DNA from 2 places in the Psychrobacter sp. Sarcosine-3u-12 genome. Region 2 is predicted to be linked to the other one. Evidence: predicted binding sites of a transcription regulator. Region 2 holds the regulator's gene; the other holds the start of a gene.
The links. The regulator PhoB, encoded in region 2, activates phosphate uptake and scavenging genes when phosphate is short. The targets are predictions, from matches to a motif close to TGTCATNAANCTGTCATAA.
Positions count from the first base shown of each region.

Region 1: pstS (phosphate ABC transporter substrate-binding protein PstS) is a predicted target of PhoB. The motif match lies at 2,444-2,462, and genes of this name have one in related genera.

Region 1 is NZ_PJBY01000079.1:46,520-52,799, forward strand. It holds gene thiC (phosphomethylpyrimidine synthase ThiC) at 1-1,871, opposite strand, end outside; TPP riboswitch at 2,120-2,244, opposite strand; gene pstS (phosphate ABC transporter substrate-binding protein PstS) at 2,535-3,701, shown strand; gene pstC (phosphate ABC transporter permease subunit PstC) at 3,910-4,863, shown strand; gene pstA (phosphate ABC transporter permease PstA) at 4,964-5,872, shown strand; gene pstB (phosphate ABC transporter ATP-binding protein PstB) at 5,941-6,280, shown strand, end outside.
Region 2 is NZ_PJBY01000078.1:47,960-54,239, reverse strand. It holds gene CXF65_RS04085 (M23 family metallopeptidase) at 1-497, shown strand, start outside; gene phoR (phosphate regulon sensor histidine kinase PhoR) at 494-1,603, opposite strand; gene phoB (phosphate regulon transcriptional regulator PhoB) at 1,667-2,371, opposite strand; gene dtd (D-aminoacyl-tRNA deacylase) at 2,655-3,107, opposite strand; gene asd (archaetidylserine decarboxylase) at 3,237-4,079, shown strand; gene CXF65_RS04060 (DUF1287 domain-containing protein) at 4,227-4,832, opposite strand; gene CXF65_RS04055 (HD domain-containing protein) at 5,020-5,649, opposite strand; gene CXF65_RS04050 (isochorismatase family protein) at 5,885-6,280, opposite strand, start outside.

The sequences.
Region 1 (6,280 bases), on a different contig from region 2:
TTCATTGAGCAGAATTTCGGTCCACACATTGAGCAGAAGTGGGCAGATTTGTGCGCGTCTTTCGGCAGCGTTTCGTCGTGATATTCACGGGCGGTATCAGGGTCGAGCGCCAGATTAAACTGATCATCCCAGCGGAACTCAAAACGGGCTTTGGACAAGGCATTATCACGAGATTGTGCACCCGGATGGCCTTTGGCAAGGTCAGCCGCGTGCGCCGCGATTTTATAAGTGATAATACCGTCTTTGACATCTTTTTTATTGGGTAGACCCAAATGTTCTTTCGGCGTGACATAGCAAAGCATCGCCGTGCCAAACCAGCCAATCATAGCAGCACCAATCGCACTGGTAATATGGTCGTAACCGGGTGCGATATCGGTGGTTAATGGCCCTAAGGTATAAAAAGGTGCGTCGGCACAGACTTCTAATTGCAAGTCCATATTTTCTTTAATACGGTTCATTGCTACGTGACCAGGACCTTCAATCATGACCTGTACGTCATGCTTCCACGCCACTTGGGTCAACTCGCCAAGGGTACGCAGCTCACCAAACTGCGCCTCGTCATTGGCATCTTGCAAACAACCGGGGCGCAAGCCATCGCCTAGACTAAACGCCACATCGTACTGCTTCATGATTTCACATATATCTTCAAAATGAGTATATAAAAAGCTCTCTTTATTATGAAACATGCACCACTGCGCCATGATAGATCCGCCACGCGAGACGATGCCCGTTAAGCGTCCAGCAGTTAGCGGCACATACCGCAGCAGTACACCGGCGTGAATTGTAAAGTAATCGACACCTTGTTCGGCTTGCTCAATCAAGGTATCACGAAAGATTTCCCACGTTAAATCTTCTGCCACGCCATCGACTTTTTCGAGTGCTTGATAAATAGGGACGGTACCAATCGGCACGGGCGAGTTACGAATCAGCCATTCGCGGGTTTCGTGAATATGATTGCCCGTAGATAAATCCATTATGTTGTCTGCACCCCAGCGCGTCGCCCACGTCATTTTTGACACTTCTTCGTCGATAGATGAGCCGAGCGCTGAGTTGCCGATATTGGCATTAATTTTCACCAAGAAGTTACGGCCGATAATCATTGGCTCGGACTCAGGGTGATTGATGTTGTTGGGGATAATGGCGCGGCCAGCGGCTACTTCGCTGCGCACAAATTCAGGGGTAATAATAGTTGGCGTGTTGGCACCAAAGTTCTCGCCATCATGTTGGCGCATATCGGTCAGTTCGTGCTGCTTTTGCGTTTCACGAATGGCGATGTATTCCATTTCAGGCGTAATAATGCCGCGACGGGCATAGTACATTTGCGTGACGTTCTTTCCTGCTAATGCACGGCGTGGTTTGTCGATATGGGCGAATCTAAGATTGGCGGTACTGATATTGCGGGCGCGCGCCAGTCCGTAAGAGCTCGACAATCCGTCCAATTGTTCGGTATCACCGCGCTCAGCAATCCAGCCTTCGCGTAGCTTTGGTAAGCCTTTCGTTAAATCGATCTCGACATTAGGATCGGTGTAAACGCCAGAAGTGTCATAAACATAAAAAGGTGGGTTTTGTTCCCAATCGGTTTCAGGCACGCCTTGTATCGGAGTAGGGTCAAGGGTGATTTCGCGCATCGGTACTTGAATGTCAGGACGTGAGCCCTCGATATAGACTTTTCTAGAAGCGGGAAGGACACGGTGTAGGTCGCGCGCGTCTTCTTCAAAGCGGGCATCATTGGCGGTACGGTGAGCAGGGGTTTTGAGGGCATCGGCTTTTTTATCCGCTTTACTGTCAGTTGTTTGACTAGCATTGGCAGTAAGAGGGGCGTCAGTAGCTGGGATGTGGGTTTGGGCTGTTTGTAAATCTAAAGTAGTCATATGCTGTCCTAGCGTGTTGGTTTTTGAATAAAAGCAACACCGCCAGTAGCTGCGGGGATTGGCCTATATGATACGGACAAATTCAATCGTAAAACAAACCTGCTAGCGCTATCAAACCTAAACGTAGTCAGTGATCTTTAGCTGATTGATGGACGCGACTGATTATTAAAGCGCTATATCCGCATAACAATGCTAGTAGATAGTGGCGATAATAAAAAGGCATTTCTGCGCGCCCTTTGTACTTATATAACATAGGCTTAAGACTTCCCTGCGTCGGTACTAACCGCATCAGGTTCGGCGGGTGATCTCTCAGCGAATGTATCAAAAGGCTTATGAAATAAGCTCGTAATACACCGCACCCCGAGTCTGTCAGTGTTGTAAATCCCCTTCATACTAGCAAAATTCTGCGCGCGCGGCTAATGATATTTGGCTATACGTATCTCGTTTCAACTCTATATTTTATGGCTTTATAAACGCAGCTGGCTAATATCGCCCAACAACGTGACTCAAATTAATTGACTGTCAGGTCCTCAAATGAGACTTTTTTAACACGACTGAAATATTAAAAAGGTTGTCATCAAACTGTCATAAAGATTTGGCAAGATAACACGCATATCACAAGCAATGCTTTTTTATACCGTTGTTAAACTTCAGGAGTCCTACATGCGTTATTCGTTATTAGCAGTGGCCGTCAGTTGTACATTAATGCTTACGGCGTGTAATAAGTCAACAGATACGGCGGAGCCAACTGCTGATACTAGCAGTAGCGCTGTGACAACAGCTGAAACAACCTCTCAGACAGCATCTTCTGCTACGTCAGATTTTAAATCTGCTGAAAATATTGCTATGAATATTACAGGTGCAGGTGCGTCGTTCCCGCAGCCTATCTATGCGAAATGGTCATATGACTACAATGCTGCGACCGGCGGCCAAGTCAACTATCAGTCGATTGGCTCATCTGGTGGTATCAAACAAATCCAGTCAAAAACAGTAGACTTTGGTGCTTCTGATGCACCGATGACGCCTGAAGAGTTAGACGAAGCAGGTTTGATTCAGTTCCCAACAGTCATCGGTGGTGTTGTACCAATTGTCAACATCGACGGTGTTGAGCCTGGTGCACTGAAGCTAGACGGCACAACGTTGGCTGATATCTATTTGGGTAAGATTAGCAACTGGAATGACCCTGCGATTAAGGCGATGAACCCAGATTTGACCTTGCCAGATGCCGCAATCACAACAGTATTCCGCTCAGACGGTTCAGGTACGACGTTTAACTTTACTGACTATCTTGCCAAGGTTTCACCAGACTGGAAAGACACCGTTGGCGTTGATAAAACCGTCAAGTGGCCGACCTCTGCTACTGGTGCAGGCGGTAAAGGTAACGAAGGCGTCTCAAGCTACGTCAACCGTATGAAAAACTCTATCGGCTATGTTGAGTATGCTTACGCTAAGCAGAATAAGATGTCACATACTGCGCTGAAAAACGCAGCTGGTAACATCGTACAGCCATCTGCTGAGACGTTTGCTGCGGCAGGTGATATCGATTGGTCACAGCAAGAAGGCTTTTATAAAGTCATCACCAACTCTGAAACTGACCAAGCATGGCCTATCGCTGCTGCGACCTTTATCTTGGTACATAAGCAACCAGAAAATCCTCAGCAAGTCGCTGGTGTGTTGAACTTCTTTGACTGGGCTTATACCCAAGGTGATGACAGCGCCATGGAACTAGACTACGTACCATTCTCTGACACGGCAGTGGCCTTGTTCAAAGAGAAGTGGAACGAAGTGAAAGGTAGCGATGGACAGCCTGTCTATAAACCTGCTCAGTAATTCGATAGTCATTATTTAATAACGATCGAATTACCCTTTCAAACAACTATTCTCCGGTAGTTGTTTGAAAGGTTTTATCACAGCGAATTTAATCGCAAAGCCAATGATATTTATAGCTTCTGATACTTATATCTGCTGAGTTTGTTGTGATAAAACCTGATAAACACACTCATTTTTTAATCTTATCCTATTGAATGCTGAGACACTTATGACAGACTTAAGGTCCCAACTGGCTAAACAAAAACGTTACGATGCTTTATTCGTTAACTCCACCAAAGCATTTGCCATACTGGTATTGATGTCTCTAGGTGGTATTTTAGTGTCGTTAATTGTCGGGGCTTGGCCAAGTATTCAAGAGTTTGGTCTAGGTTTTTATACCAGCAATAACTGGGATACGGTCGCCAATGAATATGGTGCACTTGCACCCATCTATGGCACCTTAGTGACCTCATTTATCGCCATTCTGATAGCCGTGCCAGTGAGCTTTGGCATTGCCATATTTTTGACCGAAATGTGTCCTGCTTTTCTAAAAAAACCACTTGGTATCGCCATTGAGTTATTGGCTGGTATCCCCTCTATCATTTATGGTATGTGGGGCTTGTTCGTCTTCGCGCCGTTTTTTGGCGATCACATCCAACCATGGTTTATTGAACACGTCGGCCCTTTACCGATTATCGGTAAACTGTTTGAAGGCGCACCGATGGGACTGGGTATGTTCACAGCGTCCTTGGTGCTTGCCATCATGATTATTCCCTTTATCGCTGCCACCATGCGCGATGTTTTTTCCGTCGTGCCAGACTTATTAAAAGAATCAGCCTATGGGATGGGCGCGACGACTTGGGAAGTCATGTTCAAGATTATTTTGCCGTATACCAAAGCTGGTGTGGTTGGTGGTGTTATTTTAGGACTGGGTCGCGCATTGGGCGAGACCATGGCAGTGACTTTCTTGATTGGTAATGCCTTTAATATCAGTCCAAGCCTGTTTACCTCTGGGGTTACGATTACCTCAGCGCTGGCCAATGAGTTTGCCGAAGCCTCTAGTGAGCTACATCTGGCATCGTTGCTGCATCTGGGCTTAATATTATTTGTGATTACTTTTATAGTGTTGTCCATAGCGAAGCTTATGCTCATGCGCATGGATCATAAAGCAGGCAATCGCTAAGCCGGTGTCAGTTCTTAGTTCGGCTCAGAGTGACAGAGATGGATAGTATCGAAAGAGCTGTCTAAAAAGGCTATCTAAAAAGATATGGGAAACGAATGTTATGCCTAACCCTGCTATCAATGCTACTAGCGCATTACCGGTAAAGACAAGCTTTGAGGTACGTTATAACAAAAGCCTTTATAACAAGCGTCGTCGTCTGAATAAGCTTGGTCTAGGCTTTGCGTTGTCGGCGATGGCGTTTGGCTTATTTTGGCTATTATGGATTTTACTGACCCTGTTCGTTGAAGGTTTTCAAGGATTGGTACAGTTGCCAGTATTTACGGCTGATACCCCACCACCGATGAGCGCAGGTGGTCTACGCAATGCCATTGTCGGCTCAATCATGTTGGCATTTTCAGGACTGTTTATCGGTGCGCCCATTGGCCTGATGACCGGTATTTATTTATCAGAATTTTCTCAAGGCAGTATGCTGGGCAAAGTCACCCGATTTTTAAATGATATTTTGCTATCAGCACCCTCGATTGTGATTGGTCTCTTTATTTATGCGCTGATGGTCAAAGGCAATAATTTTTCTGGTTGGGCAGGCGCGTTGGCGTTGGCATTAATCGTCATCCCTGTGGTCGTACGCACCACAGAAAACATGCTTAACTTAGTGCCTAATAGTATTCGTGAAGCGGCCTATGCATTGGGTACACCAAAGTGGCAACTGGTGACCAAAGTTACGATTAAAGCGGCCAAAGCGGGATTGACCACAGGCGTATTGTTAGCCTTTGCCAGAATTACCGGTGAGACTGCACCGTTATTATTCACTGCGTTGAATAATCAATACTTCAGTACCGATATGGGTAAACCTATTGCTAACTTGCCCAACACCATTTATCAGTTTGCGATGAGTCCCTATGACAACTGGCATACCTTGGCATGGTCGGCGGCCTTACTGATTACCTTGTCGGTATTGATATTGAATGTTTTGGCACGGTTTATTGGCAATCGGGGTCACAGTAAATAACAGCTACCAAAAAATCAGGCCTCGTCGGTTTTTACTTAAATTTATATCAAGTCAGGTTGGATACTATTATGAATGATGTCATCAATAAAGCGCCTAAAAAAACGGCGGTTAAAAAGTCTCATATCACTGAAGACAATCTATTAACCAACCCTTTATCGACCAGTGCACAAATGGCTCAGCCAGATGCCGCAAGCTTTAATAAGCAAACCCTGCATGATATTCCGCAGAATATGCCGCCAGCAAAGCTAGAAGTTCGAGATTTAAGTTTTTATTATGGGGATTTTAAAGCCCTTAAAAACATCGACATCGATATTCCGGATAAAAAGGTGACGGCGTTTATTGGGCCTTCAGGGTGTGGTAAATCAACGCTGCTGCGTACTTTTAACCGTATGTATGATTTGTATCCGG
Region 2 (6,280 bases):
TATTTGTATTCGATAAATTATTACCCAGCATTAGCCAACAGACTCAGTCTTTTGTCGTAGCAAAATGGCAGCAACTGAGTTTATTGCAACAAGCGTTGCCAGTAGAAAATAGCCTACCAAGTCCACTACCAGAGCAGCATCTAACCGATACTTGGGGCGCTGCACGTAGCCAAGGGCGCTCTCATGAAGGCATAGATATTTTTGCACCGCGGGGCACACCGATACAATCGACCACGCAAGGCATCGTCCGCAAAGTCGGCGACAATGCGTTGGGGGGACGCGTGGTGGTGGTGGTTGGACCGGGCGGCGCAGGACATTATTACGCTCATCTAGAAGATTATGCCGACATCGCGCCCAATGACTGGGTCAATGCTGGCGATATCGTTGGCTATGTTGGCGACAGCGGTAATGCCAAAGGCACGCCGACCCACGTGCATTATGGTATTTATATCAATGGCAGCGCGGTTAACCCCTACCCACTTCTACAAAAAAATTAGGAGGTATGGGCAGAACGCACATACGCGGCTGGAAATACTGCACTAAAGGTCGAGCCTTTGCCTTCTACCGACTCTATCGTTAATTGCGCCTCATGTTGATATAAAACGTGCTTCACAATAGCCAAGCCTAAGCCCGTACCACCGCTAGCACGGCTACGTCCACTATCGATGCGATAAAAGCGTTCCGTCAAGCGCTCGATATGTTGGGGCGCAATACCGAGACCATCATCTTCAACAGCAAAGCGGCAGCCTTCCGCTGTTTTTGTCCAACTGATAGCTATATTGCCACCCTTTGGCGTGTATTTGATGGCATTAATGACCAAATTGGATAAGGCACTCGTTAAGTACATCTCTGATCCGTATAACCCATCGTAAGTGTCTATCTGCAAATGAATAGTATGATTATATTCTTGGTTATACGCTTGCGCATCATCATAGATATGCGTCAGTAACTTGGTCATATCAATTTCATTGAGCTCGTGCGTCTCATCGATTTCGATACGAGACAACAGCAGTAAGTCATTTACAATCCGATTCATACGGGCAGTCTGCTGAGTCATTAGCTCAAAGCCACGTCGCCACTGCGGTGGCATATCTTCCTGCTCGGAGAAATTTTCTAAATATCCCATCAACACAGTCAATGGCGTGCGCAGCTCATGCGAGACATTGGCGACAAAATCACGACGCATTTCCTCCAAATGCTGCAAGCGGGTCACATCATAAATTATCAGTAATTTTTCATCATCGAAAGGCGTAAGCTCACACTTCAGATAACGTTTAGGGTCTCGCCATGACACCATGTGCACACCATCGCTCGGTGGGGTGATAGCCTGATAGTACTGGCGAAATTCTGGTACGGTGATAAAGTCAAAAATACTCTGACCTTTATCAGTTGCCTGCAATAACAACAAGTCTTCCGCTGCCTGATTCCACCATTCCAAACCATCTTCATCATTGAGCAAAATAACCGCATCTCGTAGCGCTCGTAAGGCGCTGCGGATTTTTTTAAGTTGATCCGTTGTATTGTGCTGGGCAACTTGCGCTTGCTCACCCTGTTGCTCATTTTCTATCGGCATCATAGGCATTATCGGTGTTGTCATCGTCATTTATCATCCCTACCACTAGATACTGTGTTTCTTTACGCTTACCAAGACATTTTCTGCGGCTGATTAAATGGATTCAATCAAGCTAGAAAACCGATACCCAGTACCGCGTACCGTTTGTATCAGCGTAGCACAATCATAAGGCTGCAGTAATTTACGTAAGCGCCGAATATGTACATCAATCGTCCGGTCTTCAATATAGACATTGCCGCCCCAGACCTGATCTAGCAGCTGTGTCCGGGTATAAGCACGCTCTGGATGACTCATAAAAAATGCCAACAATCGATACTCTGTCGGACCGATATCGATGAGCTGACCCGCTGCCGTCACGCGCTGGCTTTTGGGATCTAAGCTAAGCTTGCCGATTTCGATAGACTTATCAGCGCTGAGTGCACTACTACGACGTAGCACCGCCTTGATTCTTGAGATTAGCTCACGTGTTGAAAAAGGCTTGGTCATATAGTCATCAGCCCCAGCATCGAGCCCATGAACCTTACTGTCTTCTTCACTTTTAGCAGTCAGCATAATGACCGGTATCTCGGCGAGCGAATCGTCGTTTTTGAGCATCCGGCAAAAATCAATGCCGCTTTTTTCGCCGTTCAGCATCCAATCTAATAGTATCAGCGCCGGACGGTGATCAACCACTTGCTGATGCGCCTCTGCTACGTCCGCAGCTTGCAGGCTATCAAAGCCAGCCATCTCTAAAGTCATCACAATCATTTCACGAATCGCAGGCTCATCCTCAACGATCAAAATTTGCTCATTATACATACGGCAGCCTTGTTATTAGATTAAGCATATAGTCACTCTACTATAAAAATATTACTGCGTTAACCTCGCTTGACGTATTAGATATACCTCTACACTCGGTTGCCTTGTACTACTTTTAAATTGTATCAACTATATTAGGTTTTAAGATTCAAAAATTTAGCGCACCAAAACTCAAATTAGGAAAATTAACATAAAGAAATTAAGATACAAAAAAGGCAATACACAGTCACCAGTTTCTACTTATTAAACGGGTTAATTATGACAGCTTCATGACAACGGCTTTCTAGACTTCTAATAAAAAGTTTAGTGGCCCATCATTGACGCTTGCCACTTGCATATCAGCACCAAATTGACCAGTGGCAACATTGTGATGCTGAGTTTTAGCATAAGTAATCATTTGCTCAAACAACATTTGAGCAGCATTAGGTGCCATCGCGCCACCAAAATCAGGGCGACGACCCTTGTCTGTTTTTGCCATCAAGGTAAATTGCGACACCAGTAATAAGCCACCGCCTACTTGCTGAACATTTTTATCTAGTTTACCAAACTTAGCAGGGTCATCATCATTATCAAAAATGCGATAAGTGAGAATTTTATCAATCATACGCTGCGCACTTTGCAGATTATCATCATGACCCAACCCAATATAGGCCAATAGGCCATGCTCAATCTCACCAACGCAGTGCGCATCGACAGTGACACTCGCACGGTGCACCCTTTGTATCAGTGCTCTCATTTACGGACTTCCTTATTTATAAATAGCTTACAGTTTATGGCCATACAACCATACCCTGACCATGATAAAATACCGCCATTAACTTGCCTAATTAATTATTACATCAAACCCTATTTTGGTAGCCTCATTATGAATTTATTTGCCACCCTTCAACAATTTGTGCCGCAGCAGCAGCTGAGTAAAGTTGCTGGACGTCTAGCCGCCAGCCGCCATCCTTATGTCAAACGTGCCTTTATTCGTAGTTTTGCCAAGGCCTACGGCGTCAGCTTAGGTGAGTATGAGCGTCAGAGCTTTAATGCTTATGAGAGCTTTAATGATTTCTTTACCCGTGAGCTCAAAGAAAACGCCCGTATCATCGATAGCCGTGCAAACGGTATTGTCAGCCCTGCTGATGGCGTCATCTCGCAGCTCGGGCAAATACGCGACCATAAATTGCTGCAAGCCAAAGGTCGTGACTATGACATCGGACAATTACTGGCCAATAGCGAAGATGGCAGCTATTTCGCTGATGGCAGCTTTGCGACCGTATATCTAGCGCCGAGCAACTATCACCGCGTGCATATGCCATTTGCTGGTACCTTGACCAAAACCCGCTATGTACCGGGTACGCTGTTTTCGGTCAATAATACCACAGCCGCTAACGTGCCTGATTTATTTGCCCGTAATGAGCGCTTGGTCTGTTTATTTGATACAAAATATGGCAAAGCAGCGGTGGTCATGGTGGGTGCGATGATTGTCGCTGGTATCGAAACCGTCGCTACCGGAAAAATCAGCCGCACTGAGGACATCCAAGAAGCAGATCACGACATGAGCTTTGAGAAAGGCGATGAGCTTGGACGCTTTTATTTAGGTTCAACGGCGATTGTCGTCTTACCAAAAGCCGCAAAAGCGGATTGGCAGGACAGCATGAAAGCCAATAGCGTGGTAAAAATGGGACAGCTATTGGGTGAGGCAAAAACTCAGCAAGCTTAGTTTTTAAGAAAATCATAGTACTAAAAAGCCCAGTTAAACGTAGATGATGACGTTTAACTGGGCTTTTTAATGGCTGTTAGTTTGTACTACTTCTATTTTGTATTGCCTATTTTTACTACTTTGGGCTACCCTGTGCAAAGGCCTTTATCAATATCGAAAGTGTTTGTGTATAGGATAAGCATAAAGGATGTTTTCTTCTTGCGTACCACGGCCAATATTATGAATAATCAGCGGCGCACCATCAGCAGCTGCTTTGTCTGAGACGATACCTATATGCGGCAAACCGCCGTTTGGCAAGCGCCACGTTACAATATCTCCGGCTTTAAAGCTGTCTTTATCAGTCGTAGATAACGTTTTTCCATGACGCGCAAAAAACGTTTCAAGATTGGGCACACGTCGATGATCGATATTTTTGTCCGTTGACTTCAAGCCCCAAGTCTTTGGATAGGCGGACCAATTTCCTTTCATATCATGATTGACCAACTGCTGCAAATCCACATTTTGCAAACGATAAGCACGGACAATCACATCGGTACAGACACCGGTCTCTATTGCTACATCGCCACGCGGAAACTCCAATTTACGATAAGTAGGATCATAACTCACCGTAACACCGATCTGTTTTTTGGCATCGTACGCCAATTTATCACCATCACTGATAGGAGCAAGCGCTTGCGCCATTTGCGATAGTCCCAGCATGCTGACAAAGGCTAGAGATTTACACAATGTTTTATAGTTTTTAAATAAGCGCATGTAGCCTCTCTGTTATTATTGATACTATTCAATATAAAGGTTTTAGACAGCGTCAACCATGGTGAGTCAGTAACAAGGTGACGCTGTTAAATGACAATACTATTGAATGACAAAGCTATTAAATGACCACACTATTAAATGAAAAGGCTATTAAATAAAAAGGCTAGCTGTCAAATCTGCTATCAATTTACTTATCAATCAACCACCCTTGCTTAGTCGCGTATTCGATATTCTTCGATAGCCAATCATGGATACTCGGAAAGCTGTCTTTAATAAATTCATGCGCGCCAGCCACTTGCGAGCGTGTAACATTAGCATCAATCCAAGTTTTTCCATTAGTATTTAAATTAAGCAAAAACGGTAACAAGCGATCAACCACCCTCAGCAGCTGAGTTTCTTTACTATGACCCGTTTCCTGCTCTTCCCAAACCTCACTTAAATCAGCAATCCCATTACCACGTTCGCTCTGTAATCGAGCAATTCCCGCACGCTCTTCATTGTGCGCATCAACTCGCGTATCAGCGTATAAAAAAGTATCACCAGCATCAATTTCGCCCAAATCATGTATCAGTGCCATCTTAAGCAATTTTTCATGATTGACGTCTAACTCAAACAATTCAGCGATTGACCAACATGCCATCGCCAAATGCCAAGAATGTTCGGCAGAGTTTTCTTTGCGAGTGGTCTGTGTCACATAGCTTCGGCGATTCACACGTTTGAGCGCATCTAACTCTAATAAGAAATGAGTGACATCATCGATGTCGATATGTGAAGTAGATTCGGAATTAGTGAGTGATATAGAGCTGGCTTGCGACATTATTTTTTCTCTGGTTTTCTCTAGTTATTGGTTTTAATGCTTATAAGTTCTGGCGATTTTAAGTTTCATTGCTCAAGGTATTATAGTTAGTTTGCTATCTAGCAATCGTTAAAAGACTATTACTGTTATCAAAAAAATAGCGCTTATTTTACCAAGCGCTATCTATTCTAAGTTAGAAGATAAATGGTTAAATTGACATTTATCCAAGTCTTTAAGCAACTAAGACTTAAACCACCTACTTGATCAAATTAATAATGGTTTTAAACGCAGGATCTTCGCTGCTACGGCATAGTTCAAACAAGATTGATTCGACAGTGCTAATTACACCGCCCGCACGGCGAATACGACGAATTGCTTGCTTTTTATCATAAGGAAAACGAGAACCCACCGCATCACCAATAATGACAGGCTGCATACCATTGTCCAATAAATCCAGTGCCGTCTGCATGATACAGACATGAGCTTCAGCACCAAAAAGCAGAACAGTACTACGGTTCTGCTGCGCTAAATGGTGCCATGAATCATTGTTATCGCAGGCACTAAACGTAACCTTTTCAAAGCTCTTGGCATTATCTCCTTCGAGTACATCGCGCAGCTCTGGCAAGGTATCGCCCAAGCCTTTTTTATATTG